Regions from separate parts of the Halotolerantifilum yawarlongkerapense genome, predicted to be linked through region 3. Evidence: riboswitches for the same ligand, from Rfam matches in the RefSeq annotation. Region 3 holds a riboswitch; each other region holds the start of a gene.
What was found. Region 3 has a riboswitch for S-adenosylmethionine ahead of metK (methionine adenosyltransferase). Riboswitches for the same ligand answer to the same signal wherever they lie in the genome.

Region 1 (10,160 bases), 240 kb from region 3:
CCTCTGACATCGTCATCATGATGGTCTCAGACTGAGTCGATGAATCGTCGTTAGATTTTCCATATCGGTCGATGAACCCTCTTCCGTCCACATCCGTTCCCCGGAGCAAACGGGCGGCATGAACCGTCTCCACAACAGAAGCCTGCCCAGGGTTGGCGATGACCAGGTCGAGACCCTTGCTGATGGCGAGGGCTGTGAAGGTGCGGGTGATCGCCTCACGGTTCGGTAGGCCAAAGGAGATGTTGCTCACGCCCAAGATGGTGTGCACATCGTATGTCGCTTTGACGCGCTCAAGTGCCTCTAGTGTAGGCTCGACCTGTTCCTGCTTGGCTCCAGCGGGCAGGGTGAGGCAATCCATGACAAGATCCTTCGGATGAACGCCGAGCGCGGTAGCTTTTTTTAGGATCTGTCTGGCGATCTCCAATCGCTCGTCTACCGTTTCCGGTAGTCCGCTGTCATCGAGTAACAAGCCGACCACCGATGCCCCGAAGCGTTTGACCAGTGGGAGTATGTGATCGAGGCTATTCACTTTCCCGCTCACTGAGTTGATCAGTGCTTTTCCTTGGTAGACCCTGAGCGCAGCTTCGAGAGCCTTTGGATCAGAGGAGTCGAGCACAAGAGGCACATCGACCACCGTCTGCAGTTCCATGACCAGCCGTGGTAAAAGCGCCACTTCATCGATACCCGGGAGCCCGATGTTCACATCGAGCAGATCGGCACCTTCTTCTACCTGACGAATCGCTTCCTCGATGAGATAATCGAAGCGCTCTGCTTTCAGAGCTTCCTTCATGGCCGGACGTCCGGTGGGGTTGATCCGTTCTCCAACGATCAGTGGCCCTTGCGCCAAGCGGACAACACGGCGATGGGAGGCCAGCCGGGCGATATGCGAGATCCTTCTCTCTACCAAAGGCGCTTGATCCGCAGCCTGTCGGATCAGTTGGATGTGCTCTGCCGTGGTCCCACAGCAACCGCCCATGATCGAAACACCCCGATCAAAAAAAGTGCGCGCATGAAAAAGGAAAGCCGCATCCGGCTTTTCGTAAACAGTTTGTCCGAATCGAACCGTGGGGAGGCCGGCATTCGGTTGGACCATGATCGGTAGATGCGTGCTGCTGAGAAGATTCTCAATATGGGACAAGAGCCCCTCGGGTCCAAAGGAACAGTTCAGTCCGATGGCCGTGGCGCCCATGCCCTCGAGAACGGTGGCCATGGTCTCCGTGTCTGTTCCCATGAAAGTACGACCGCTCTCTTCAATGCTCATGGTGACAATCACCGGTAGGTCTGTATGGTCTTTTGTCGCCAAGAGTGCACAGCGCGCTTCCTGTAGATCGGTCTGTGTTTCGATAAGCATCAGATCCACGCCAGCGGAGACGCCCAGTTTCACTTGTTCAGCGTACAGAGTGTAGGCTTCGTCGAAATCCAGGTCGCCGTAAGGGGCCATGAGACCGCCGATCGGGCCTAGATCGAGGGCTATAAATCGTTCCTTATCATCTGCTCCAAGTTGGTCAATGGCCTTCCGTGCACAGGCCACCGCCTTCGGAATGACTTCTTCAGGCGTGAACCCGCCCTTTTTCAACTTGATTGCGTTCGCACCGAAAGTTGCTGTAGTGATCACATCGGCACCTGCCAGTAGATGCGCCCTGTGGACTTCTTCTAGCCAATCGGGGTGCTCGATAGCCACAGCCTCCGGTAGCATGCCATGTGGTAAGCCTTTTTTCTGTAGAGCCGTTCCCATAGCGCCGTCAAAAACGATGATCCCTCTTTTGAGCTGCTCAATGAATCGATTCATGTGCGACTCCTTTCTGTCAGACATAGCTTTGCATCGCATTGCAAACATCGGTGGTCACAAGCTACCGATGTTTGCATCAAACCTTCTGGTCCGATACCCACCAGAAATAAAATCGACTTCTCTGGAATCATCAGATGCCCTGCGTTGGTGTGAATCCCCAGTCGTTCTTGTGCGCCGATCAGCGCAAGTAGCTCCTCTTGACTTTCCAACGACAGGTCGCCGTATCCGGGACTGTAGCGTATCCCAACAGTTTGTTCTTTGGATCGGGGCAAATCCCTGTGGATCACTTCGGCCAGCGCTTCGACCAAGGCAGAGGCAGCGGCATCGAAAAGAACACCCTCCGAGGGACGTGTCATCATGCGCTTCTTGATCTGTCGCATGACTTCGTGGCCCAAGGTGCAGGCCACGACCGCCACCTCCTCAGCACCTGTAAGCGTTCGGGCGAGATCTTGCGATAAGAGGGTCGGCCCCTCTTGGAGCGCTACACCCTTTTCCACGCTAGCCAGTCGAAAGACGTGAGCGATGGCCCGCGGATTCGAAATTGCGATGACCTCATCGATGGCCGTTTCAATGGCCATTTCCTGTTCTGAATGGAGTCCTGCTCCCCCATGGTGTAGGTAGGAGAGGAGGGCAGTGCGATCGATCTGTTCTCGCATGCGTTCTTTACGCTTCTTGAGCATATGGCTTCACACTGCTTTCACCGGATTTCTCCGCCTTGAGCATCTTGACGATACTCTGTGTCGATCGAACCAAACGACGGGCAACCTCCGGTTTATTCATCACATACAGATGGATCCCATCAACCCCACTGGAGAACAAGTCGACGATTTGCTCGACGGCATAGGCTATTCCAGCATCGAGCAGTGCATCCGGGTCATGCTCGTAGCGCATGAGTACTTTCCTGAATTTCGGGGGTAAGGTGGCGCCGCTGAGCGCCACCATCCGCTCGATCTGACGTCTATTGAGCACCGGCATGATCCCTGCGAACAGAGGAGAATGGATATCGATCGAGCGCATTTCCTTGCGAAAATCATAGAACTTCTCGTTATCAAAAAACAGTTGGCTGATTAAGAAATCGGTTCCGGCGCCCGCTTTCTCGCGCAGGTGCAGAAGATCGGCTGTGAGGCTCTTCGCTTCCACATGCCCCTCCGGATAACAGGCGGCGCCAATGGAGAAAGCCTCGCGCTTGCGAATCATCCGAATCAAATCGGAAGCGTGGTGGAAGTCCGATGTGAAAGGTCCTTCCGTCTCCGGACGATCCCCCCTTAGGGCCAGGATATTACGGATGCCGCGCTCGGAAAAAGTGTCGAGCACCCTTTCCATCTCTTCACGGGTGGCTCCCACACAGGTCAGGTGGGCGAGAGCATCTATTCCTACCTCCCTTTGGATCCAGTCGGCGATACGCAGGGTTCCCTCGCCACGCTCTGATCCTGCAGCTCCGTAGGTTACACTACAGAAATCCGGAGAAAGATCGGATAACTCCTCAATCGTGCGATAGACCGATCTGAGATCACCCTTTCGCTTCGGTGGGAAGACTTCGAAAGAAATCAGTGGTTTGTTGCTTTTCGCAAGCTCGTGGATGTACATGGTCTCTCCTCCTCTACTGAAATAAAAAAGCGTCGCTTTCTATTGATAGAAAGCGACGCTTGATCTTATAATCTGACGCTCTCATCTTTCATTCCCCTTATCGGGGAATGCAGGATTTAGCACCATGCTTAGGAACAGCTGGTTGCCGGGCGTCATCGAGCCTGTCTCTCGGCCTCTCTTGATAAGAAATGCGATGCAATTGTCTGAATGGTTCTAATTGATAGTCATCCTACCACAGATTGGCACCTGCAGACAAGTGATCAGATGAGAAACCTTCCAATTTCTTCGCAACCGACGCTCGTAGGAGGCCCGCCGACTTTCTCATGGTTTCTGTTGAAAAAAGACCCTCCATTGTGGAGGGTCCGGTTATGACTAATTAAAGTTGTAAGCGGTAACGATCTTTTCGCGATCCGTAGTCTGATCGCGGAAGTACTCGTGACAACAAATGCCCAGATAAGAGCCCGAAATGTTGCACACGTTGTCAAACCCGTTACCCTGGAGAGCCAGTACCGCATTGTAGCTACGCTGCGCAGAGCGGCAGTGTAGGTACACGGGTTGGTCCTTCGGAATCTCATCGAGGCGATTGCGGATCTCGCTGAGCGGGATGTTCACAGAGTTCACGAGGTGACCCTCTGCGAACTCGTCGGGCTCGCGTACGTCGATGATGAAGGCGTCGCTTTCCACGAGGTTCCTCACTTCGGATACGCGCACCTGGTTGAACTTACCGTAGAGCAAGTTCAGACCTACGAGGGCAGCAAAGTTCACGACATCTTTCGCCGTTCCAAAGGGAGGAGCGTAGCAAAGCTCGAGTTCTTTGAGGTCTTCGAGTGTCCCACCCATGGTGATCATCGTGGCGATGACATCGATGCGTTTATCCACGTTGCCGACACCGATGGCCTGTGCGCCGAGGATTTTACCCGTCGGGTATTCGTAGATCAGCTTGAAATGCATAGGGCTACACTCGGGCATCAGACCCACCATATCACCAGGAATCACATAAGCCACATCGTAGCTGAGTCCAGCGGCCTGGCAGGTTTTTTCGTTGAGGCCCGTGGAGGCAGCACCCAGCTCAAAGATCTGAACAACGGAAGAACCGATGACACCGTTATTGTTGTGGTGGATGCCGTACATATGATCAGCCGCAGCTCTCGCCTGTCGCTGGGCGGGGCCAGCGAGAGCCAATCGCGTGGGTTTGCCCGTGATCTTGTGGAAGACTTCGATCGCGTCACCGACAGCGTAGATATCTGGATCGTTCGTCAGGTAATTGTGATCGACCTTGATTCCACGCGTTGCACCGATCTCCAGACCAGCGTCTACGGCTAAGGATGTTTCCGGTGCGATACCAATAGCCATGATCACAGCATCGGCCTTGATTTTTTTATCAGAAGCCAATTCCACTTCTCCTTTGGTAATCTTAGAGACACCATCGGAGAGAACGAGATCGATTCCATTGTCGTGCATTTCTTTATGGAGGAGTTGGGCCATGTCGTAGTCAAAAGGAGCCATAATTTGATCCTGGGCTTCGATCAGGGTTACATTCTTTCCAGCCATCTCGAGGTTCTCAGCCACTTCACAACCGATGAAACCACCACCGACAACAGCAACATCCTGGATCTTGTTCTCGTTGATGTATCCCTGGAGCTTGCGAATATCCACAACGTTTCTCACGACGAATACGTTTTCACCCGTGATCCCCTCGATGCTACGCGGTAAAATCGCATTGGCTCCGGGTGAGAGCACCAGCTTGTCATAGCTTTCCTCGTATTCTTCATTCGTCACGAGATTTTTCACGAGAATTTTCTTCTCATCTCGCATGACCTTGATGACTTCTGAGTTAACACGCGCTTCGATATTGTACTGCTTATCAAACATATCAGGGCACATCAACACAAGGTCGTCAGCTTCCGGCACGATACCCGACAGATGGTAGGGCAGTGAGCAGTTTGAAAAAGAAACATTGGGACCTCTCTCGAACATGACCACTTCTGCTTGTTCATCAATTCGTCTCACACGTGCGGCAACTGATGCGCCTCCCGCTACGCCACCCACGATCAAAATTCTTTTGCTCATTGGTACGCCTCCTCTTTCCGCGTTCTCTATATTTATATGTAGTTCTCCCCCTCCCTACTGAAGGGGAGATGGTTTTGATACCAAGCTGCTTATGCTTTCACCAAGTTGGCGACTTTCTTACCGATGACTCCTCCGACGACCATAGCCACGAGGAAAAACCAACCGGAAAGCGATAAATTGGCGATCGGCGTGTAGAGTGCTCCCACGTTGCATCCATTGGCGAGTCTCGTTCCGAAGCCCATGAAGAAGCCACCCATGGCGAACAGTACGACTTCTTTCGGTGTCACCTTCAGCTCTGCGGTGAACATCTTTTTGAACTGACCGGCGGTGAGCATGAAGACCAAGGTCCCCATGATGATCCCGAAGTTCTGTACGGATACGGGATGCTCAAAGAACGGGAGTAAAAAGGCCGACGGTTTCATCTTCGTGAAGTTCGCGATACTGTCCACAGGTGTGCCGAAGACCATCATGATCTTGCCCCACCATAGACCGTAAGGTGTCGACGCGCCCCAACCGGAGCGTGTTACGCCCATGAGGACCGTGTAGAGCAGGGCCAATACCAGACCACCCTGCAAGAGTGTCCATGGTTTAGCGAAGACACGGTAATAGGTATCTTCACTGAGGACTTTGAAATTCGTGGGGTCAAAAGGTTCGGATGTATCCTGCAGGCGCTCGATATCGAGTCCTTTGTACGTGCCTGTCTGCTTTCTCTTTTTTTCGTAAAGGAACGAAAGGTAGATCACGATACCGCAGAACACTGCGATCAGGCCCAGTGCGCCGAGGTAACCGCCCATTCCATCCCATTGAAAGAGGTCCGGTAAAAATACGCCATTTTTGAAGTTAAGCCCCGTCTCCGACGTGAACCAGGAGTCCCGAACAATCGAAGCACGATTCTGAATCGGAAACCCGACGAACACACCGAGCATGAAGAAAATCAAGGTGACAAAGGCTCGCGGAAGTCCCGTTACGAGGTCCGTCATCACACCAGAAGCACAACACGTGGAAAAGCCCATACCGTAACCAAAGGAAATTCCTCCCAAAATCAATCCAAGGTTGATCGGGTTGATCCAGAGACCGTAAGAAGTCACATCGTTGTTGAAAAGTAGCCCCGCCGTGATCACGGCAGAGATAAAGAACATGAACATCATGGCGCGCATCAGTTTCGTAGAACCTGCGTTCAACGCCCTGTTCACGCTTCCTGCAAAGCCTGTGTATGCTCTAGAAAGCGCGTACCCTAGTCCAATCCCGACGACCAATCGGAAGAATATCATATTGGAAACCAACATCGATTTTCCAATGAACAACAACAGGCCCAACAAGACAAACCCTAGAATTCTTTCCGCTTTTTCCATGGTTACTGAATCGGCTCCCCTCGTGATGGATTGCTCCGATACCATAATTCTTTCTCCTTTATTCATTGTTTCCTCCAAACTCTTGCTTTCATTGAACTGATCCGGACATTCTCTCGAAGTGACACGTTTACGCACTCACACTTTGGAATCATTTTTAGAATGAAAGATGCATGAAAAAATGATCTGAACTATCCAAAGCGAACGCGGGCCCCTTCTCCATGAGTCTCTCCGATCTTTGCCAACTGTTAATGGAATATTCTTGACTCGTCCTAGTACGTTCACAGGAGATTGCTAGCGTACGATTCTCGTAGTGAACGCAATAAACGAACTATTGGGGAGTGTCTTGGGCTCCTCTGGGCCCGATTTAAAAGCGATACGAGAATGCGTCATCCTCCTTTCCTAGTTTGACGATGCCTTCACAATCGATGGTATACGTTTCCTATCTGAAAATAATGTATTCACCACTTGGGTCGATTCTCCATACGTTCGAAGCCTTTGCTCTCTGCTCCACGGGTTGGACCGGCATGGGCCGCGACCTATCGGTCATCCACCCTACGAACGTCCTGCTCCTACTCTGTGGACACCATGGTTCCACTTTTTTCATAGTAGTTGCAGAAAACCTCGACCACTTTATGAAAACTTTAACATTCAGGACTGGAACCTGTCAATTGAATCCCTTCAATAAAAGCCCACTATTAAAGAAACCTTTTCTGACCCAGTTTTTCTAATAGCACAATCCTCACCTACGTTTTCGTTATCCTTACCCCTATCACAAAATATATAAAGGGTTCGCATGTGTATTCTTTCATCAGACCATGCTTGCAGAGTAGATCGCACCGGTATCATATAAAAATCTGGGTACTATGAAAAAGAGAATCATTAAAAGACCAAATCAGAAGGAGGAAGTGAGATGAAAGCAATACAATTGACTGAATTCGGCGGACCTGAAGTACTAATCTATAGGGATGTTAACGAACCCATTCCACAGACGGATGAAGTACGCGTGCGCTTGTTTGCCGCTGGTGTCAATCCGAATGAAACGTATATCCGTACGGGTACTTATTCCTTTTTAATTCCCACACTACCCTATACACCAGGATTCGATGGTGCTGGCATCGTCGATGCAGTTGGTGACGGCGTGAATCACCTGGCCGTCGGTGATCGGGTTTTCGTTGCCGCACTGCTGGCCAAGCGAAATACAGGCACCTATGCGCAAAAAGTCGTTTGTGATGCGAATACTGTTCACCGACTACCGGAGACGATCTCTTATCAGGAGGGGGCCTCGCTGGGGATTCCTGCTTTGGCCGCTTATCGTGCTTTGTTCCACAGGGCAAAGATCAAGCCGGGTGAAAGCATTTTGATCCACGGTGCCAGTGGCGGGGTCGGTTCTCTGGCCGTTCAGATGGCAAAAGGCATGGGGGCCACGGTCATCGGGACAGCCAGCACCGAGAAAGGACAACTCGTGGTGAAAGCCTCGGGGGCCGACCATGCGATCGATCATGTGACGAAAGAGAACATGGACGAAATCATCTCCCTGACCAATGGCCGCGGCCCAGATGCTATCATCGAATTCCTGGCCAATGTGAACTTGGAGACTGATTTAAAAATCATCTCGTCCTATGGTCGGATTGTCGTTGTCGGTAACCGCGGTAGTCTGGAGATCTCCCCTAGGCTGGCCATGATGAAGGAAGCGGCTATTCTGGGCATGGCCCTTTGGAACGCACCACCCAGCGAGTACCAAGAGAGTCTTGCTGCCATTGGGGCCTTTCTACAATCAGGGATATTACGCCCTCAGGTTGGAGATGAAATTCCGATCGAGAATGCAAAAGACGCGCACGAGCAGATCTTGAACCAAAAAGCACACGGGAAGATCATCCTAGCGATTGATTGATTCTACAAAATTATCCAGTTCGTCCACTAGGAGAGGGTTTTGCTCATCTGCCTGCTCTGCTCATGCGAAATGATCGTCACCTTTCTCGCCGATGAACGTGTAATAAAATTGCCCCTGAGAATGCCTTCGTCATGGCACTCTCAGGGGCAATTGCTTTCTTTTCTTTCGTTCTAGCGAACGTCCGCATGAACCCCCCCACTTATTGAAATGTGGGATGAATTGTGGAAGTGCTTTAAACTTTAAACTTCTCAAGCAAATGACGTAATTCTGAAGCCACAGTAGCTAAGCTCTCTCCCATGTGAGCAATTTCTTCAATCGTTGCGGCTTGTTCTTCCATGGATGCTGACACCTCTTCAGTTCCAGCTGCATTTTCTTCTGATATTGCAGATAGATTTTGTACAAGCTCTATGATATTATCCTTATTTTTCTTCATAAGGTTACCTGAAGCATTTAGCTTCACCACGACCGTCTTAATCAATTCACTTGCCTCGGCTATAGCATCAAACTTCGTTTTAGTAGCTTCTACACTTTGGCTTTGTTCATTTACAGTGACTTTCACACCATCCATTGTACGAACTGCGAGTTCGGATTTTGATTTTAGTTCAGTGATTACCGACTTAATATCACCCGTAAATCGATTTGATTCTTCTGCGAGCTTCCTTATTTCATCTGCAACCACCGAGAATCCTCGACCTGCTTCTCCTGCCCTAGCTGCCTCGATCGCAGCATTTAATGCCAATAGATTGGTTTGATCAGCGATATTTTGAATCATCTCACTGGCCGTTTCGATCTTTTCAGCACTCTCGTTGTTACTAAGAATAATCCCATAAACATGATTTGCCGATGCGTTTACATTTTTTGTTTTGCCGACCAGTTCTTCTAGAATGAAAACGCCTTCATCGTTTTGGGAATCTATTCTTTTAAATGCAACATTCAGATCCTCTACGCTTTGACTGTTTTCCTCCATTATGCTAGCGAGTCGTTCCATGGTGTTGTAAGTGTTTTCCGTATCTTTAGCTTGATCATTTGCACCGTTCGCAATTTCTTCGATGGTCCGAGCAACTTCTTCTGCGGCTAGTGATGACTGTTTGGAAGTAGTAGACAATTTTTCTGATGATGAGGCTATTTGCTCTGATGATTGCTTGACTTCATTAATAATGTTTCTAAGATTATTCGTTATGCCCTGTAGTGCATTTGAAAGTTCTCCCACCTCATCATTCTTGTTTTGCAGACTTTCTGGAATATTTTCTACTATGTCTAAGTTAGCAATTTTATGGGCGTACATCGTGACTTCAATTATTGGTTTTATCACAAATTTCTTGACTAAAGCAAATGCAGCTAGACAAACGATCATTACGATGCTAAATAGCATGATGGAAAGGTTATACAAACTGCTTAGCTTTCTAGCTATTACTTGATTTCCTGTGATGAAATTGTTCTCTGCTTCAATGATAAGCACTTCAATATTTTG
Region 2 (10,160 bases), 260 kb from region 3:
GCCTGAGCTCCCCAGCAGATGTGAAGGGTGGAGGTCACATGATCTCGAGCGTAATCCAAGATCTCCGTGAACTCTTGCCAGTAGTCTACCTCCGAAAAAGGGAGTGTTTCCACTGGTGCGCCTGTGATAATCATCCCGTCGAAATGACGGTGACGTATGGCTTCGAAGGCTGTGTAGAAACGAAGCAGATGCTCTCGAGAGACGTTGGTCGGTTGATAAGAAGAGGTCTGGAGAAGGGTGACCTCTACCTGCAAGGGGGTATTGCCAATCAATCGGAGCAACTGTGTTTCGGTCTCGATCTTTGTAGGCATCAAATTGAGAATCACGATCTGAAGTGGCCGGATGTCCTGGTGGATGGCCCGGCCTTCCTTCATGACGAAAATATTTTCCTCCCGGAGGGTGGTTGCGGCGGGTAGGGATTCGGGAATCACGATGGGCATGGGGTCACTCCCTTTCTGTGGTGGCGATTGCGAGCGCCTTGTCCATATCCTCCAGAATATCCTGAAGATCTTCAATGCCCACAGAGACGCGGATGAGATCCGGCAGTACACCTGAGGCCCTTTGTTCTTCTTCGGTCAATTGACGATGCGTTGTACTGGCCGGATGGCTGACCAGGGTACGGGTGTCCCCCAGGTTCGTCACATGTGTGGCCAATGCTACATTGTCGATGAAAACCTTGCTGGAGGTGGCTCCACCTTTGACTCCAAAGGTCAAGATACCCCCCACACCATCCGGCATCCACTGGGTGGCCAGGGCATGACTGTCGTGACTAGCTAGACCCGGATAACAGACCCAACTGACATCGGGATGCTTTTCAAGATGACGGGCGAGGCCCAGAGCATTCTCACAGTGTTTCTTGATTCTAAGCGGTAGTGTCTCCATACCCTGTGAGATCAGAAAAGCATTGAAGGGAGAAATGGTGGGACCGAGGTCACGCAGAAGCTGAACGCGAGCTTTGACAATATAGGCAGCGGATCCGAAGGTATCTACATAGCGCATGCCGTGATAGCTAGGATCGGGTTCCGTTAGTCCCGGGAATTTTTCTGGATCCCACTCGAAACCCCCACCGTCCACAATCACCCCTCCCATGCTGTTACCGTGTCCCCCCAGGTATTTTGTTGCGGAGTGTACAACAATATGTGCGCCCAGTTCGAGGGGGCGGCACAAGATGGGCGTCGCGAAGGTGTTATCGATGACCAGTGGGACGTTGAATTTTTCCGAGAGGGCTGAGAATTTTTTGAAATCCAGTAGATTAAGGCCCGGGTTGCCGATGGTCTCCGCAAAGAGAGCCCGCGTCTCGGGGCGAAATGCCTGCGCGATAGTCTCGAGAGAGGCATCGGGGTCCACGAAGGTCACTTCAATGCCCATTTTTGCAAAGGTGTTTGCGAAGAGACTATAGCTTCCACCGTAGAGTGTATTGGCAGCCACGATGTGTTGCCCCGAGGTACAGATATTGAGCAGCGCCAGGGTAGTGGCTGCTTGGCCAGAGGCAGTGGCCAGTGCGCCCACACCTCCTTCGAGCGCTGCGATCTTCTGTTCGAAGGCATCGTTCGTCGGGTTGTTGATCCGTGTGTAGATGTTGCCGCCCTCTTCAAGATTGAACAATCGTGCGGCGTGGTCTGCGTCCTGAAAAGCATAGGCCGTCGTCTGGTAGATGGGGGGGAGCATGGCTCCTGTAGCATCCGGTCGATAGGACCCGTGCACTGCAATGGTTGCTAGCTGTTTACTTTGAACGGTCATCTCGTTTTCCTCCTTATCACAAAAAAAGCACATCTTCCCGGCAAAAAGGAGAAGATGCGCTTGGTCAAGCACTTCGTTCCTTTCATCTGCCAGATAACTTCTGCTGGAATTAGCACCGTTTCGAACGAGTCGATGGTTGCTGAGGTGTCGTAGGGCCAGTCCCTCAACCTCTCTGGATGAAAAGCGTATTGAATTTGATGTCTATGATAACAGGTTGCAAGAAGGCTTGTCAATTCGTTTTCGAAAAATTGCGTCAAAACAAGGGCGTGCAATCGTTTTCCAGATTCAAAACGCTGCAGTGTAGTGAAATGCAAGCTTTGCGACGGTTGGCACAGGTCTTAAACACCCTGTTGAAATCTCGACATTTCCGTTGACAGGCACCAGAGGTGCTGTTAGAATATTCAGTAATTACCTCGAAAGCCAATGCGGAAGACATGAGGCACAGCGCCAGTACGTTCAACAGAGAGTCGGTCGTGGCTGAAAACCGACAACCTAGCTGGATCCTTCTCACTTCCAAGGCACCGATTTGAACACAAGCCTTCGCTTGTCATTAGATGCGGTCGGATGATCCCGTTATCGATCGAGTGATCTGAGCATTTATTCGGATCCACTGAGTTTCAAGGCTGCGAGGCCCTGAAAAAAATGGGTGGTACCGCGGGACAAACATCTCGCCCCAAAGATTGGGGCGGGGTTTTTTTATGCAAAAAAATCGAGTGAAAGGGGCGATCGATGTGGAGAAAATGACAGGTGCGATGCTGATTATCAAAAGTCTTGAAAGTGAGGGCGTCGATACGCTCTTCGGATATCCCGGTGGTGCCGTTCTTCCGCTCTATGATGCGCTGGGCGACTCGCGAATCCGGCATATCCTCGTTCGGGGGGAACAGGCGGCGGCCCACGCGGCAAACGGCTACGCCCGGAGCTCCGGGCGCCCGGGTGTTTGTCTAGCGACATCGGGCCCCGGGGCAACGAACCTGATCACAGGAATCGCCACTGCATATATGGATTCCGTACCGTTGGTGGCCATCACGGGACAGGTACCCAGGGAGCGTATCGGGTCGGATGCTTTTCAGGAAGTGGACATAACAGGAGCGACGGAACCCTTTACAAAACACAACTATCTGGTGAAAAACGTGGAGGACCTCCCACGGATCATCAAAGAGGCCTTCTACATTGCGCGAACCGGTCGACCGGGTCCTGTGTTGATCGATATCCCCACGGATGTGCAGCAGGCCACGACTGACCGTTGGCAGGCGATGCCTCTCGATCTACCCGGTTACAAACCAACCGTTGCAGGGCACCCCGGTCAAGTGAAAAAATTGGCCGAACTGTTAAACAAAAGCAAAAGACCGCTGATTATTGCCGGTGGCGGTATAGTGGCTGCAGGGGCGAAACAAGCCCTGAGAACGTTGTCCGAACAGGTGGGGATACCCGTGGCCACTACTTTCATGGGCATCGGGGCTATCGCGACGGATCATCCTTTGAGTCTGGGCATGATCGGGGGGCAGCACGGTGTTCACGCGGCCACGCTCGCTCTTGAAGAAGCCGATGTACTCCTTGTCATCGGTGCAAGGATGGCCGACCGGGCGACAGGTGCCACCGGTGGATTCGGTCACCGCGCGACCATCGCCCATGTGGATGTGGATCCGGCGGAAATCGGAAAGAATGTCAGAGTGGATTTACCGATCGTTGGCGATGCGAAGAACATTCTCGAACAGCTTCAAGCAGAGCGTATCCATCGGTCGGGTGGCGGTTGGATCGAAAAAGTCACCTCTTGGAAAAAGATCCATCATGGGGTTGGTCGTATCTCCGGGGGCGTTCATCCGATGAAGGCACTCCAGCAGATCGGACGAAGGATGCCAGCCGACACCATCGTGGTGACAGATGTGGGGCAACACCAGATGTGGGCGGGACGCTATCTCGCGATCAAGGAGGAGAGTCTGTTTCTTTCCTCCGGAGGATTGGGAACGATGGGGTACGGATTGCCTGCGGCCATCGGGGCCAAGGTGGCCAATCCCGACCGCGAGGTGATCTTGATAACCGGCGACGGATCCTTCCAAATGGCGATGGCTGAGTTGGCTACTGCCTCGGCCGAATCCGCGTCGATTAAGGTTTTTCTGTTCAACAACAATCATCTCGGGATGGTGCGTGAGCTCCAGGACCATTTTTGCGAACAAAGGCACAGACAAGTGCACTTGAAGGGGAATCCGGACTTCTCCATCATCGCTTCGGCCTATGGTTTCGAGGGGAGAAGAGTCATTGATGACCTTGCTTTTAGCGAGGCGTTACCGAACGTCTTCCGGGGAGAGCAAACGGTATTATTGGATCTCATGGTCTCTCCCGATGCAGCGGTGATCCCGAGGAAGGGAGATGAAGTGGTATGAGAACAATCCTGAGCATCAAGGTGCTCGACCACGCCGGCGTGCTATCGAGAGTCGCCGGGCTATTCAGCAGACGCGGATTCAATATCGACAGCCTAGCTGTAGGCGTTACGGAAAAACACGGAATCTCCAGAATGACGATCGTGGTCGATGGGGACGAAGCACTGATCGAGCAGATCACCAAGCAACTGAACAAGCTGATCGATGTGATCAAGGTATCGATTATTGATCACGATCCCGTCGCAAGGGAGTTGGCGCTCCTTCGTATTCATGCACCGCAGAAGAATCGGCAGGAGATCCTGAAGACACTGGAAGTGTTCCGCGCGCGTATCGTGGGCATGGATCAATCGACGGTAACAGCAGAGGTGACCGGTGAGGGGCAGAAAATCGATGCGCTACGCGATCTGATGCTCACCTATGGCATCCAGGAGATGGTGCGGACGGGAACCGTGGCCATCGACAGACGACAGCCGAAAAACCAAGAGGGGGTTGAATTGAGATGACAGATCAAATTTATATTTTTGACACAACACTTCGTGATGGGGAACAGTCACCGGGAATCAGTTTGAACGTTGAAGAAAAACTAAAGATTGCCAAACAGCTGGCGATCCTCGGTGTAGACGCTATCGAGGCGGGATTTCCCATCGCTTCGAAAGGAGACTTCGAAGGGGTCAAGGCCATCGCAAAGAGCGTCCGCGGTCCTGTGATCACCGGATTGGCCAGAGCGGTCAAGGCTGACATCGATCGTGCTTGGGAAGCACTTCAGTATGCTGAGAAGCCGAGGATCCATACTTTTATCGCGACCTCGGACATCCATATGGAGTATAAGCTCAAGATGACACCGGAGGAAGTGATCGATCGAGTCCGCGAGATGGTGGGTTACGCAAAAAGTCTCTGCGAGGATATCTCTTTCTCACCGGAAGACGGGTCACGCACGAGACCTGAGTTTCTCCACCGCGTACTAGAAACCGCTATCGAGGCGGGGGCCACGGTACTCAATATTCCGGATACCGTGGGCTACAGTACACCAGAAGAATTCGGGCGGCTGATCCAAGGGATCAAAGAGAAGGTAAAGGGAATCGACAACGTGATTTTGAGCGTTCACTGTCACAACGATCTAGGATTGGCCGTGGCCAACTCCCTCGCCGCCATCACAAATGGCGCCAGGCAGATAGAGTGTACCTTGAATGGCCTAGGCGAGCGAGCTGGTAACGCCGCACTCGAGGAAATCGTGATGGTGCTCAGGACCCGCGGAGACCATTACCCCTATCATACCCAGGTGATCACCGAGGAGATTCACCGGACGAGTGCCCTGGTCAGTCATCTGACGGGTGTTCAGATCCAACCGAACAAGGCGATCATCGGAGCCAACGCCTTCGCCCATGAATCGGGCATCCACCAGCACGGTGTCATGAGCCATAGGGAAACCTATGAGATCATGACACCGGAATCCATCGGCTTGAAAAAGAGCCAGATGGTACTCGGCAAGCACTCTGGTCGACATGCCTTCGAGGAAAAATTAAAGGACCTCGGCTATCGTGACATCGGCATGACCGTCTTGAACAGCGCCTTCGAGCGGTTCAAGGATCTTGCCGACAAAAAGAAGGCTGTACTCGATGAGGACATCGAGGCCCTGCTTAGTGCGGAAACCTCCGATACCCCGTCGATCTACACCTTGGATTACTATCATATCTCCAGTGGGAACACCTTACTGGCCACCTCAACCGTACGTCTCAAGCGAGAAGATGTTTGCGTGGAGGAAGCTGCCTGTGGTGATGGTCCGGTGGACGCGACATACAAGGCAATCGACCGGGCAACGGGACTTGAAATCACATTGAAAGAGTACTATATCAAAGCGGTTACCGGTGGGAAGGATGCCCTCGGTGAAGTGACGGCTAAGGTCGAGAGCGCTGGGAAGCTGTACATCGGTCGCGGCGTGAGCACAGATGTCATCGAAGCCAGTGCCCGCGCCTATATGAGCGCGGTGAACAAGGTGCTGTTCGATCAAATGGAAGTGGAAAACGATGAGCGAAAAGGAGCGTGAACCCCTTGGGGATTTAAGACGTAAGAAAAAGATCATGACCTTCGACACAACATTACGAGACGGTGCACAGGCCGAAGGTATCGCCTTCACCGTGCTCGACAAGATCAAGATTGCACGGGCCCTCGATCGGTTTGGCATCGACTATATTGAGGCGGGTAATCCCGGATCGAATCCCAAGGATTTGGAATTCTTCGAACGCACGGAGGAGCTACACCTGGAGCGTGCAAAATTGACGGCCTTCGGTAGCACCAGACGTGCCGGCTGTTCCGTGGAGGAGGATGAGAACGTAAGGGCCCTGGTCTCGGCGGGGACACCAGCGGTGGCGATCTTTGCCAAGGCGTGGGACTTTCATGTGACAAAGATCATTCGAACGACCTTGGAAGAGAACCTAGCGATGATTCACGAGACCGTCAGCTATCTCAAGGCGATGGGTAAGGAGGTCATCTTTGATGCGGAGCATTTTTTCGACGGCTACCGCGAAAACCGCACCTATGCCATGCAAGTGCTGGCAGCCGCCGAAGGAGGCGGTGCCGATTGGCTCGTCCTTTGTGATACCAATGGCGGAACACTACCTGAGGAGATAGCCCGTGCAGTAGAAGACGTGGACAAGACCCTTGGCACCGCGGTGGGTATCCACTGCCACAATGATATCGGCATGGCCGTGGCGGCTTCGGTTTCTGCCGTCCACCACGGGGCCACGATGGTGCAGGGGACCATCAACGGTTACGGGGAGCGTTGCGGCAATGCGAATCTCATATCGATCCTGCCGACCCTTCAGTTGAAGGGAACCTACACCTGCGTTCCTCCGGAGAGGATGAAAGAGCTCATGCTCTTGTCGCGCACCGTCAGCGAGCTTGCCAACCTTGCTCCTGACGAACGGGCGCCCTATGTGGGCAATAGTGCTTTCGCACACAAGGGGGGAATGCACATTGATGGCGTGCGTAAGAATCCCCGCTCCTTCGAACACCTCGACCCCGCTTGGGTGGGCAACGATCGCCGTGTTCTGATGTCGGAGGTGTCAGGTAGAAGTACCATCCTGGACAAGATACAGCGTGTGGCCCCATGGGTCACGAAACAATCGCCCGAGACACTCGATCTCATGGAGAAGCTCAAGACGCTCGAGCACAATGGTTACCAGTTCGAGGGGGCTGAGAATTCTTTCGATCTATTGATCCGACGGTTGATGGGCCTCCACCGGACGTTTTTTAAAGTCGTGGATTACCGTGTGTTCAGTGATGATCACCGCAAAGAGGAAGAGAGTGCATCGGCGGTGGTGAAGCTGGTGGTCGACGACAAAGAAGAGATGACGGCAGCAGAGGGAGACGGGCCTGTGAATGCACTCGACCGTGCGCTCAGGAAGGCGCTCCGGGTCTTTTATCCGGAGCTCGATCGGATGCGCCTACTCGATTACAAAGTACGAGTGCTAGATACTGATCGGGCAACGGCGGCCAAGGTCCGCGTGCACATCACATCGACTGATGGGCGCAGTGTTTGGGGAACCGTTGGCGTATCAACGAATATTATTGAGGCGAGCTTCGCGGCTTTGATCGATTCCTTCGAATCATTTCTTTACAGCGAATCTAATGCACTTCAGAAAGGGGAGACAGCTAATGGGCATGACCATGACTCAAAAGATACTAGCAGCTCACGCGGGGCTTGAGAAAGTGGAGGCTGGTGACCTGATCACCGTCGATCTCGATCTTGTCCTCGGTAATGATATCACGACACCCGTGGCACTCAAGTCCTTCCAAGCCATTGGAAAAGAGGACGTTTTCGACCGGGAGAAAATTGCTATTGTGCCCGATCACTTTGCACCGAACAAAGACATCAAATCGGCCGAGCAGTGTCGCGTGATCCGGGATTTCGCGCACGAAAAAGAAATCAAGCACTACTTTGAAATTGGCCAGATGGGCATCGAGCATGCCCTGATTCCCGAAAAGGGATTGGCCGTCCCTGGCGATGTCATCATTGGCGCCGACTCCCACACCTGTACCTACGGTGCACTGGGCGCCTTTTCAACCGGGATCGGGAGTACGGATATGGCCGCCGGAATGGCTACCGGACGCGCCTGGTTCAGAGTGCCCGAGGCAATTCGTTTTGAGCTCACAGGACAGATGGGACCTTGGGTGAGCGGAAAGGACGTGATCTTACATATCATCGGTGAGATCGGCGTGGATGGAGCCTTGTATCAGTCCATGGAATTCACGGGCGGAGGAGTAGCGAACCTGACGATGGACGACCGGTTCACCATCGCCAACATGGCTATCGAGGCGGGAGCTAAGAACGGAATCTTTGAAGTCGACGAACGAACCCTGGCTTACGTGGAAGAGCACAGCGCGAAAGAGCCCGTGGTGTACCGGTCGGATTCCGATGCATCCTATGTGCGAACCATTGAAGTGGATCTGTCGACCCTGAGGCCCACTGTTTCCTTCCCCCACCTACCGGACAACACGCGAACCATCGACGAGGCGGGTGAAGTGACCATCGACCAAGTGGTCATCGGTTCTTGCACCAACGGGCGCCTGGGTGATTTGCGCGCTGCCGCTGAGATCCTGAAGGGACGCCAGGTCCATCCAAAGGTACGGACACTGGTCTTCCCCGCTACGCAAAAAATCTATCTTGAGGCCATGCGAGAGGGGCTGATCGAGATTTTCATCCAGGCGGGTGTCGCTGTGAGCACGCCGACCTGCGGACCATGCTTAGGCGGACACATGGGCATCTTGGCCAAGGGCGAACGCGCCGTGGCCACGACCAATCGAAACTTCGTGGGCCGTATGGGGCATCCGGAGAGTGAGGTCTATCTGGCCAGCCCTGCCGTCGCTGCCGCATCGGCCATCACGGGAAAACTGTCTTCACCGGAGGAGGTGCTGTAGATGAAAGGAAAAGCGATCAAATACGGACATAATGTAGATACCGATGTGATCATTCCAGCACGGTATTTGAACACCAGTGATCCAATGGAGCTAGCCCAGCACTGTATGGAGGATCTCGATGCAACGTTTATCGATAGGGTGGATGACGGCGATCTCATGGTGGCGGGAAAAAACTTTGGATGCGGATCGTCCAGAGAACATGCGCCGGTGGCGATCAAAGCAGCGGGTATCAGCTGTGTAATCGCAGAGACCTTCGCCCGCATTTTCTACCGGAATGCCGTGAACATCGGACTGCCGATTGTTACCTCTCCAGAGGCGGCAAAGGAAATTGCAGAGGGTGATGTGGTGAGTGTCGATGTAAAAAAAGGCCTCATCACCAACCACACCCAACAGAAGACCTACGAGGTAGCTCCTTTTCCACCCTTCATGCAGGCCATTATCGATGCAGGGGGGTTGATCGAGGCGATCAGAGAGAAAGGAGATCTACGATGAAAATCGCATTGATTCCAGGTGATGGGATAGGTCCCGAGGTGACCGCGGAAGCGGTGAAAGTACTCCGTGCCGTGGAAGGACAGTATGCATTGGATTTTGCCTTTGAAGAGGTCCCCATGGGTGGCGTGGCCATCGATCTAACGGGAAGCCCACTGCCCAGGGAGACCGTTGATGTCTGCACAGCAAGCGACGCGGTCTTCCTAGGCGCCGTTGGCGGTCCAAAGTGGGATGGCCTACCCGGACATCAGCGGCCAGAGGCGGGCCTCCTGGGACTCCGTAAGGCACTAGGCGTCTACGCCAACCTCCGACCGGCTATTTTGTTTTCCCAGCTGACCGAAGCCTCTACCCTGCGACCGGAGGTGCTCGCCGGCGGACTGGATCTTCTTGTGGTGCGTGAGCTCACAGGGGGGATTTATTTTGGCGAGAGGGGGCGCGAAGGCGAGGGTCAGGACCAGTCGGCGTGGGACACCGAGCGGTATACCGTAGCGGAGATCCAGCGCGTGGCAAAAGTGGCCTTTGAATCGGCTCGCAAGAGGAGCGGACGTCTGATGAGCATCGATAAGGCCAATGTGCTCGAAAGCTCCCGCCTGTGGAGGGAAACGGTTGTGGCTTTTTCTGCAGCCTATCCCGATG
Region 3 (10,160 bases):
GTAGCCTCTGCTGTCCGACAGAAAGACTACCGATTCGAGGCCGTGCGTACCATGGCCACCATCGGGATCACGGTCAACGAGGTCTTGGATGAAAAATTTGAAGCTCTCTACCAGAAAGAGGTGAACTAATATGGATCGATCTTTACCTAGCTTGAATGCATCCCTGGCTATCTTGCTCTTCATGATCGTGGGTATGTCCACAGGTGTTTTCCTCCTGAGCATCCCCATCCATATCACCCTGCTCCTGGTCACCTCTTTTGCGATTTTGGTCCTGATGCTCGGTGGTGCCAAATGGGAGGCCATCATGTCGTCCATCGAAGAAGCCGGAAAGCTGGCCCTCCCTCCGCTCCTGATCCTTTACATCATCGGTACCCTGATCGGAACGTGGATCGCCAGCGGTACCGTGCCCCTGATCATCTACTGGGGCTTGAAGCTGATCAACCCTTCTATGTTCTTGGTCACCTCAACGATCATCGCAGCCATTGTGGCCCTGGCCACCGGTAGCTCTTGGTCCACCGCCGGTACGGTGGGTGTGGCGCTCATGGGCGTCGGCGCTGGTCTCAGTGTGGACCCTGCCATGACGGCAGGTGCCATCATCTCCGGTGCCTACCTGGGCGACAAAATGTCACCCCTCTCCGATACCACGAACCTCGCACCAGCCGTGGCAGAGGGTGATCTCTTCGACCACATCAAATCCATGATGTACACCACGGTACCCGGATTTGCTATCACCCTGGTGATCTTTGGTGCCCTGGGGATGAACTACGGTGGTACGGTCAACACCGCTTCCATCGATGCCATCCTCCAGGTGATCGAGCAGAACTTCAACCTCAGTATACTCACGCTCATCCCACCGGCCATCATCTTAACGGCCGCTATCAAAAAGGTCCCTTCCCTGATCACGCTGGTGAGCGCCACTCTGGCCGCGGCGGTCTTGGCCATCTTCCTTCAGGGAGAATCCGTCACATCCATCGCCGGCATCTTGAATAGCGGTTACGCCTCTGCCAGCGGTATCGATGAAATCGACACCCTCCTGAGCCGCGGGGGGCTCCAGAGCATGAACTGGACGGCCAGCCTCGCCATGCTCGGCATCACGCTGGGCTCTGTACTGGAGAAGAACGGCGTCCTGGAAGTGCTCCTCGGTCAAGTGGTCCGCCTCACCAAATCCATCGGTGGACTCGTCACCTCCGTCGTGCTCAGTGCCATCGGCCTCAATATGATCACGGCCAGCCAGTACACGAGCCTCGTGATCACGGGCCGCATGTTCGTCGGGGAGTACAAGAAACGCGATCTCCTACCCCAGACCCTTTCGAGGACTCTCGAGGACTCGGCCACGCTGACCTCGCCCCTTGTACCGTGGAACACCTGCGGCGTCTTCATGGCGGGTACCCTGGGCGTCAGTACCCTGGCCTACGCGCCCTATGCCATCCTTTGTTGGGTGGTCCCGATCATCTCGATCGTTTACGGACACCTGAACAAGTTCCAGTGGAAGACCGGCGAGATCGAGAGTGCGAAAGTCTACGCTGTCACCGCAGAGAGTTAAGACAAGATCAAACGGCCCCGGATCCTAGTTTTCTAGGATCCGGGGCCGTTCTCTTACCGCTAAAAAGGCACTTTCGTCGTTGCCTCGCTGATACTGCTTTTATTGTTTTGGGTCCGTTTACAGACCCGCTTCTTCCTTCAGGAGAGCAGCCTTGTCCGTGCGCTCCCAAGGCAGATCGATGTCCGTTCTACCGAAGTGACCGTAGGCGGCCGTCTGACGGTAGATTGGGGCGCGGAGGCCCAGCGTATCGATGATCGCAGCGGGGCGCAGGTCGAAGTGCTTGCGCACGAGCGTCTCGATCAGGTCTTCGTCCACCTTGTTGGTGCCGAAGGTTTCCACCAGGATGGAAACGGGCTCTGCCTTACCGATGGCGTAGGCCAGCTCCAGTTCGCACTTGTCGGCCAGCCCAGCGGCCACGACGTTCTTCGCCACGTAGCGGGCTGCGTAAGCAGCCGAACGGTCTACCTTCGTCGGATCTTTCCCGCTGAAGGCTCCGCCGCCGTGACGCGAGTATCCACCGTAGGTATCCACGATGATCTTGCGGCCCGTCAGGCCAGCATCACCCTGGGGGCCTCCGATGACGAATCGGCCCGTGGGGTTGATGTAGTACTTGGTCTCCGCATCCAGTAGGTCCTCAGGAACAATGGCCTTCACCACGTGCTCGATCAAGTCGGCCTCGATCGTAGCAAGGGCTACGTCCTCGCGGTGCTGGGTGCTGATGACCACCGCGTCCACGCGGTAGGGCTTGTCGTCGCGGTACTCTACCGTCACCTGGGTCTTGCCATCGGGGCGCAGGTAATCCAAGATACCTTCCTTGCGTACATCGGCCAGACGCTTGGCCATCTTGTGGGCCAGGCTGATGGGCAAGGGCATAAGCTCTTCCGTCTCGTTACAGGCGAAGCCGAACATCAGACCCTGGTCACCGGCACCGATGAGCTCGTACTTGTCCTGTACACCGCTGCGGTGCTCTAGGGACTCGTTGACGCCCATGGCGATGTCCGCAGACTGTTCGTCGATGGCCGTGAGCACGGCACAGGTTTCACTGTCGAATCCATATTTTGCACGGGTGTAACCGATCTCGCGAACGGTCTGTCTCACGACCTTGGGGATGTCTACATAGCAGTCGGTCGTGATTTCGCCGGCGATGAGCACGAGTCCAGTGGTCACACTCGTCTCACAGGCCACGCGGGCCTCGGGGTCTTGCATGAAGATGGCGTCCAGAATCGCATCGGAAATCTGGTCGCACATCTTGTCTGGGTGTCCCTCGGTTACTGATTCCGAGGTAAAAAGTCTTTTTTTCACAGTCGATACACCTCCAAAAGGGTTAGCTGAATAGGAAAAACTCCCGTTCTGGCATAAGCGCGCGAGAAGAGAGTCGGTTCTTTCGTCTCCTTATCTTCCAGGCATCCAGAGCGCCTGTAGGACTTAGCACCTTACCCTCTTTCAGGCAGGTTGCCGGACTTCGCGGGGCCTAATCCCTCCGTCTCTCGCAATAAGGTTATGTTGTTTTGCAGTTTGTACTATACCACAGGAAAATACCGTTAGCAAGAATTTTTCTTAGGAATACTAGATTTTTTTGTCCGCGTGACCACGTCTTCCCCAAAAGCCCTTAGCGGGGGAGACAGATCGTCACCGTTGTTCCCTGGTTTTGGTCGCTCGTCACATCGATCTGCCCGCCCATCTCTTTTTCCACCAGGTGGCGGGTCACGTGGAGGCCCAGGCCCATTCGGTGCGTCCCTTCCTTCGTGGTGTAAAAGGGATCGAAGACCCTGGCTAGGTCCCCTTGGGGGATACCCACCCCATCGTCTCGAATCCGGACCGCCAGGTCCTCATCCTCTCTCACCTCGATGGTCAGGGTCCCGCCTTCCTCTTTTTTTCCGATGGCCTCCAGTCCATTCTCGATCACTTGGAACAGGATCCGGTTCATCGGCACCTCCCTACAGGTGAAGGGAGTCACCTCATCCATGTCCACCTTTACCATCACTTGATCACCGATCAGGGGCGACAGCAGGGACAAGACCCGGTCTAGGGCTTCCCCGAGGTTGTAAGGGGTATTCCCTTCTTCCCTTTCTCCTTCCGTGTAGGAGGTGAAGGACCGGATCACCCCTTCCACATAGCCGAGAGCGCGGTCGATCTCAGACAGGAGGGACTGCGCCTTTCTTTCTCCAACCCTGTCTTTCTCCTCTTGCAGGGTCTCCAGCCTATCGCGTAAGACCTGCAGTGGAATCGCCAGCTCGTGGGACAAGCCCGCCGCGAGATCGCCGACTTCCTCCAGTCCCTCCTGGTCCCGAAGGGCCGTCTGGGTCCTCTCCAGTTCCGAAAGCACATCCGCTAGGTGCCGGTTCTTTAGGATCAGGGTCTCCTCGATTTTTTTCTGCAGGGCGATATCCGTTTTGTAGGCCACGTAGACCGTCTCATCGGCGAGATCGAGCGGCAAAATCCGAGCACGCTCCCAAAAAAGCGATCCGTCCCTGCGCTTGTTGTGGAACTCACCGAGCCAGGGACGGCCCGCCTTGATCTCCTGCCACATCTCTTGGTAAAAGGCGTCGGACTGCTCGCCCGAACGCAGGATGTTGGGATTTTCGCCGATGACCTCCACCAGCTGGTAGCCCGTCATCTTTTCAAAATGGTAATTCACATATCGGATGTGCCCGCGTTCATCGGTGACCAGAATGCTGTTCTCACCGTAATCCGCGATTTTCTTGAAGAGCTCCCGCTCCTTCTCCACCAGGGCCAGGGACAACTGATCGGCCAGGAGCTCGGCGAGCAGGGCGTACTTGTCCTTCATCTCGTGTAGCACCAGTTCCACGCGACCCCGACCGCCCCTCACCATCTCGTTGATCCGGTGGTGTTCCGTCTCCTTCTGGTAGGCCCGATCGATGGCGACTCCCAGTTCCGGGCAGGTCACGGCGATGTGAATCAAATCCTGGTCTTTGTAGGCCTCGATGATTCTCTTGATCTTTTCTTCCATGGCTAGGCCCGCCCTCCTTTTTGCTTTACACGGCGCGTGATGAAATCGATGAGCGTTGCGTCCGTCTGGTGCTTCAGGAGGAAATGATCGGCCCCCATGACCTTGGCGACGCTCTCGTGGGTGGGATCATCCTCTCCGGCGTAGACGACCAGCTCCGCCTGGGGCAGGGCCACCTTCATTTCGATCAGCATCTCGTAGACGGCTTTACCCGTCATCTCGTGATCGAGGACGCAGAGATCAAAGGACTCCTCCAGGTAATTGAGCGCCGAGTTCCCGCTATCCACCGCGACGCACTGCGTCACCGCCGGTGCGATTTGTTCCTGCAGCCGCTCCCGGCGCTCCGTCTCCCTCTCTATGATCAGTACTCTCATGCTCTAGGCTCCTCTCCCGGGAGAAAAATCTCCCTTACTCCTCCCGCACTTCGCCCTCCCAGTTGGGCTGGGCGCTGGCTCCAGACAGTAGCAACACGAACAGCGAAGTTTCGCCCTCGTTGTTCTCTATGCGGTAGATCCGCACCCAGAGGGAGGTGTCGGGACCTCCCCCCAGGATCGGTCGGGCTTCTCCCCGCCATCGCCCATCTGTCTCCAGACACGCGAGCGCTTCCTCCCTTTCTCCCTCGGCCACAAGCATCTTGAAATCCATCTGTTCCTTGAGACCCACACCCCAGACATTCCGCTGGAAGGGTCGGTTGGACCACTGGATGATGCCCTCGCTATCGGCGATGGCAAAACCCTCGTCCGTACGCGTGAAGCATCGTTCGAGCAGCTGCCGCTCCGAGTCCTCGGCCTCGTCGCTCCGGTCGCGATAGATCACGTGGGTACCCACCAGTTCCTCACCCCAACGCACGGGCGTCAGGATCATGTGGCACAGGTGATCGTTCCCTAGATGGTCTCTTCGGATCACGTCCCGTTCGAGTGTCTCGCCGAAGGCCAGGAGGTCGCGGTAACGCCGCGCCTCCTCACGGTGCTCCGTGGGGATCACCAGCTCCATGATCGAACGCCCCACCACCTCTCCTGCTTCATAGTGGAAAAAGCGGTGGAAAGCTTGATTGGCCACGAGTACCCGTTCATCGGTGGTGACCACACACTGGGCCTCGTGTCCTTTGAAGAAGATCTGCTCAAAGAGAGAGGCTTCTATCGTTAGATTTGACTTCTGCTGCTCCTCCCGCGGTCGCACCAGGGAGTACAGCGCCTTCTTTCCCATGTAATCGATGGGACCACTGATCACACGGACCTCACGTGAGGTCCCGTCCGCCAGACGGTGGTAAAATTCGAAATGCCGCCGCTTCTGCGATGCGGCCTTCTGCATCTCGGCGCGCACCTCCGCCCGCGAGAGGGTATTGATCGTTGCGATCGAACGGTCTGTGAGCTCTTCCTCGGTGTAACCGTAGAAGGCACAGGCCCCCTCACTGGCGTACAGGATCTGACCATCCTCCGGATCGATGATCAGGATAATGGCCTCCTGATCGCCGTAAAACTCCCCGTAAAAATCCGACGTGCTCTCGGCCCGTTGGATCCAGTCCGATAGGTCCACCACGATCAACGCAAATAGACTCTCTTCATCGAGCCCCACGGGGAACACGATCACCTCCGACTCAAAGGGACTTCCATCCGTCTTCTGGTGCTTCCAATCGAAGCGGTATCCACTACCGTTTTCAGCGGGGTTCGCTTGCATACGCTTCATATAATCAGGATAGGGCGCACCCGGGGGGGTCACCGAATCGATCGATCGGCCCACCACTTGCGCTAGGTCGTCATAGCCGAAAAGATCCAAAAACGCTGCGTTGGCATAAAGAAATTTTCCACCTGAGAAAAAGGCCATGGCGTCATCAAAAGCATCGGTCTTTGCGAATAATCTTTTCACTGCTTGATCCCCCATTCTCACATACTCATCTACGTCTCTTTATTTACCCCCGCACAAAAAAAATAACCGCAGGATTCCTGCGGTTGAAGGGGTGGGATGGATGAAGACGCCATCCCAGATATGCTATGATACCCTGTCATTGGGGGGGAAGGGTAGCCTATCGGTCATTTCGGGGGAAACTTTCATCCGACGGCCAGGGCCATTCTAACATAGGTCGCCCCCCGAAATACTTCCTTTCTTCCGAACGGTCGAAAACTCATTCCGAAATGACATTTTTTTTATTTAAGCCCCAAAAGCTCCTTGAAGGCCTTCACCTGTGAACGGGATACGGGTACCTTCTCCTCTTCTCCACGCAATTTCACCAGGTAGGTATTGTTGAACCAAGGCTCCACTGCTTCGATAAAGGTGAGGTTCAAGAGGAAGCCCCGGTGCGACCGGAAAAAAAGCTTATGAGGCAACTTCTTCTCCAGGTGGTTGAGGGGATAGGCATAGGTAAAAAGGCCCTTGCGCGAATGGATCGTGGTGTGCTTGTCCACGATGCTCACGTAGGTGATCTCTTCCACGGGGAGCGGATAGTAGGTGCCCTCCTTCTCCAGGTAGAGACGGTCCATATCGTATTTCTGGTCCTCGCGCACCTGATCGACCAGGAGGCGGGTCCGCCGTAGGTAATCCGATGGTTCCTCGAGTCCGATCCGCTGGAGCGCCCGTACCAGACGGTCGCTGGAGATGGGTTTCATCAGGTAGTCGATGGCGTTGAGTTCAAAGGCCTGGATCGCATAATCATCGTAAGCCGTCGTGAAGATCACACGCGGGGGTTGTTCCCAGAAAAGGAATTTTTCCGCCACACGGATGCCACTCAAGGCGCGCATCTTGATGTCCAAGAAGACCAGATCCGGAGACAGCTCCCCGGCCATCTCGATGGCGGCGAAGCCGTCATCGGCCTCGCCCACGATCTCCACGCCATCGAGATCCTGCAGTAAAAATTTTAGTTCCTCTCGTGCCGGCATTTCGTCGTCAACAATCAAACATCGGATCATGTGGCCATCCCCTTTCGCGGTACGTAGAAGGAGACGGTGCTACCGAACCCCTCCCGGCTTTCGATGATGAGTCCGTTCTGTTCTCCGTATTTATTCATCAGTCGCTGGTGTACGTTGTGCAGGCCGATGGCGTTGACCTTCTGGGGACCGTCCATCAGACGCCTTCGGATCGCCTCGGCATCAAAACCCACGCCATCGTCGATGACCTGGACCCACAGCGCATCGCCCTCTTCTCGGGCCACGATGGACACGCGACCGGGCCCCTCCTTCTCCAGGATCCCGTGTTTGATGGCGTTCTCCACCAAGGGCTGGATGATCAGCGGGGGGACGATGCACTTGATCTGGTCATCGAGATCGTAGATCACCTGCAGCTTGTCGCCAAAACGTGCCATCTCGATCTCCACGTAGTTCCGGACGTTCTCGATCTCCTCGAAGAACTCCACATCCTCGTGGATGTCGAGCAGGTTGTTGCGAAAATACTCCGCCAGGTGGATCAAAAGCTCCCGCGCCCGATCCGGTCGCATGCGGACGAAGGATACGATGGTGTTGATGGCGTTGAAGAGAAAGTGGGGGTTGATCTGGGACTGCAGGGCACGCAGCTCTGCCCGGTTCAGCAGCTTCTCCTGTTCATCGAGGCGGGCCAGCTGCAGCTGTGTGGAAAAGAGCGAGGACAGACCTAGGGCCAGCTCCACATCGATCTTAGAGATGGCGTTCTCGTGGTCCTTGTAAAGCTTCAAGGCGCCGACGATCCGCTCGTCGTCCTTCAGCGGAACGACCACGGCGCTCTTGAGCCGACATTTCACATGGTGACAGGCGATATCGTCCCGTATTTGGGCCACCTGGTGGTCGCCGGTCTCCAGGGCCCGCTGGACGGCCTTCTCCAAGATCAGATCGCCCACGCGGTGGTGGTCTGAACCGGAGCCCAGATGGGTGAGGGTCACCACGGTATCCGTCAGGCTCACGGCCTTGAAGTCCGTCTTCTTATAAATGATCTCGGCCGTTTTCTCCGCCGTTTCCGGGGAAAGTCCCTTCTTCAGGTGGCTGAGTGTGTTGTTGGCGATCTCCAGCGTCCGCTGGGCCTGGAAGGCCGCGATGGTCTCCTGGTCGCGGTAGATCGTCTCCACCATGGCCATGAAAATACTGATGCCGATGGCATTGGTGAGCACCATGGGAAAGGTGATCAGACGCACCAGGGCCCAGGCCTGGGACAGGGGATGGGACAAAAGGAGCACCAGGGCCATGTGGATGAGCTCCGAGATGACGCCCATGTTGAAGCCGAAGACCCACTTGGATTCAGCGTGGTAAAACTGACGGCTCAGGTAGCCGGCCACCACACCCTCTAAAAATGTAGACAGGGCACAGGCCACCGTGGTAAAGCCATCGACATCATAAAACACCCGGTGTATCCCGGCGATGGCACCCGCCAGAACGCCCACCACGGGACCGCCCAAGAGGCCGCCGACGGCCGGTCCGATGACCCGGGCGTTCAAGACGGCTCCCTCCACCGGGATCCCCGCGTAGGTACCGATGATCCCGATAACCCCGAAGACGATTCCCGTGAGGATCCGATCGAGAAAACCCACTCGTTCCGACGTGATCCACGTGCGAAAGAGCTTGATCTTAGTGATGATGACCGACAGGATGATGATGATCCCGATGCGATTGACCAGGCTGACGAATAGGCTCGTGACCATAACTCCAATCTCCTTTCGAAAAATCTCTCTCCTTATTGTACACCACTACAAAATGGCTGACAATCTACAGGACAAAGAGAAAACGCCCTGCGTCCGCAAAAACGGCACGAAGGGCGTGATGAATCTCATTAGGTTAGCTTTTCCTTGACCATGAGGTCGAGAATCTCCGAGAGTTCCTGAAGGGGGAAATCGTAACATCCCTCGAGAGCCTCAAGGGTCTTATCCTTCGTCAGGTGGAGGCGACTGCTGAGGTCTTCAAGATCGAGGGCCTCGCGCCGCTGGTACTCTTGAATCAGTAGGGATACCTGCATGAGCACCTCATCGGCGCCGTGGTGTCCGTTCAAAGGCTTCCCCTCCTCCCATTCCTTTCTTCTAGTATACATCCCTTGCATAGTCTGCGCTATGTCTAAGATTGACGAAAATTGTCGAAATCTTTCGACCGTTGGCACGTCGGTCCTCTAACGGTTGTCACCCCTGTCTGCATTTGGTATAATGCACAGGATAAGAATTGTTTTTTTACAAACGCGACCACAAGGAGTGCCCGCTATGCTCATGAACTTTCTCGAATCCTTTACCACGCCCTGGCAGACGCTCCTGATGTCGATGCTCCCGATCATCGAACTGAGGGGAGCCATTCCCTACGGCATCGCCATGGGCCTGCCGCCGCTCGAGGCCGCCGGTCTCGCGATCCTAGGCTCCATGCTGCCCGTCCCCTTCCTGCTGCTCTTCCTCGATCCGGTCTTCTTCTACCTGAGGAACCAACCCTTCTTCCGACACCAGATCGACCGGTACACCCACCGGACGCTCAAGAAGATCGAACGGACAAAAACCTTCGGCACGGTGGCCCTGGTCTTCTTCGTGGGGATCCCGCTACCAGGCACCGGCGTATGGACCGGTTCCTTCGCCGCCAGCCTCATGGACATCGATTTCAAACGCGCGCTGCTCGCGATTTTCCTCGGCGATCTTCTCGCCGCTCTGGTCGTCACCAGCATGAGCGCCACAGCCCTCTCCTTCTTCTAAGGGAGGGCTTTTTTCGTGTCAAAGATTTAATC

Region 1: linked by a shared signal. The riboswitch ahead of metF (methylenetetrahydrofolate reductase [NAD(P)H]) and the one ahead of metK (methionine adenosyltransferase) in region 3 are both predicted to bind S-adenosylmethionine.
Region 2: linked by a shared signal. The riboswitch ahead of ACULM0_RS06275 (O-acetylhomoserine aminocarboxypropyltransferase/cysteine synthase family protein) and the one ahead of metK (methionine adenosyltransferase) in region 3 are both predicted to bind S-adenosylmethionine.

The regions. Positions count from the first base shown of each region.
Region 1 covers NZ_CP199719.1:1,288,334-1,298,493, forward strand. Annotated here, with positions in the region: gene ACULM0_RS06305 (homocysteine S-methyltransferase family protein) at 1-1,789, opposite strand, end outside; gene ACULM0_RS06310 (hypothetical protein) at 1,786-2,469, opposite strand; gene metF (methylenetetrahydrofolate reductase [NAD(P)H]) at 2,453-3,376, opposite strand; SAM riboswitch class I at 3,455-3,564, opposite strand; gene ACULM0_RS06320 (FAD-dependent oxidoreductase) at 3,749-5,446, opposite strand; gene ACULM0_RS06325 (YeeE/YedE family protein) at 5,536-6,843, opposite strand; gene ACULM0_RS06330 (NADPH:quinone reductase) at 7,709-8,689, shown strand; gene ACULM0_RS06335 (methyl-accepting chemotaxis protein) at 8,922-10,160, opposite strand, start outside.
Region 2 covers NZ_CP199719.1:1,272,102-1,282,261, reverse strand. Annotated here, with positions in the region: gene metA (homoserine O-acetyltransferase MetA) at 1-440, opposite strand, end outside; gene ACULM0_RS06275 (O-acetylhomoserine aminocarboxypropyltransferase/cysteine synthase family protein) at 445-1,740, opposite strand; SAM riboswitch class I at 1,820-1,923, opposite strand; gene ilvB (biosynthetic-type acetolactate synthase large subunit) at 2,439-4,121, shown strand; gene ilvN (acetolactate synthase small subunit) at 4,118-4,621, shown strand; gene ACULM0_RS06260 (2-isopropylmalate synthase) at 4,618-6,162, shown strand; gene cimA (citramalate synthase) at 6,143-7,822, shown strand; gene leuC (3-isopropylmalate dehydratase large subunit) at 7,773-9,035, shown strand; gene leuD (3-isopropylmalate dehydratase small subunit) at 9,036-9,527, shown strand; gene leuB (3-isopropylmalate dehydrogenase) at 9,524-10,160, shown strand, end outside.
Region 3 covers NZ_CP199719.1:1,531,969-1,542,128, forward strand. Annotated here, with positions in the region: gene ACULM0_RS07430 (NAD/NADP octopine/nopaline dehydrogenase family protein) at 1-129, shown strand, start outside; gene nhaC (Na+/H+ antiporter NhaC) at 131-1,543, shown strand; gene metK (methionine adenosyltransferase) at 1,661-2,845, opposite strand; SAM riboswitch class I at 2,933-3,042, opposite strand; gene ACULM0_RS07445 (two-component system sensor histidine kinase NtrB) at 3,153-4,514, opposite strand; gene ACULM0_RS07450 (response regulator) at 4,517-4,885, opposite strand; gene ACULM0_RS07455 (PAS domain-containing protein) at 4,920-6,377, opposite strand; gene ACULM0_RS07460 (LytR/AlgR family response regulator transcription factor) at 6,656-7,414, opposite strand; gene ACULM0_RS07465 (LytS/YhcK type 5TM receptor domain-containing protein) at 7,411-9,108, opposite strand; gene ACULM0_RS07470 (hypothetical protein) at 9,237-9,452, opposite strand; gene ACULM0_RS07475 (COG2426 family protein) at 9,655-10,128, shown strand.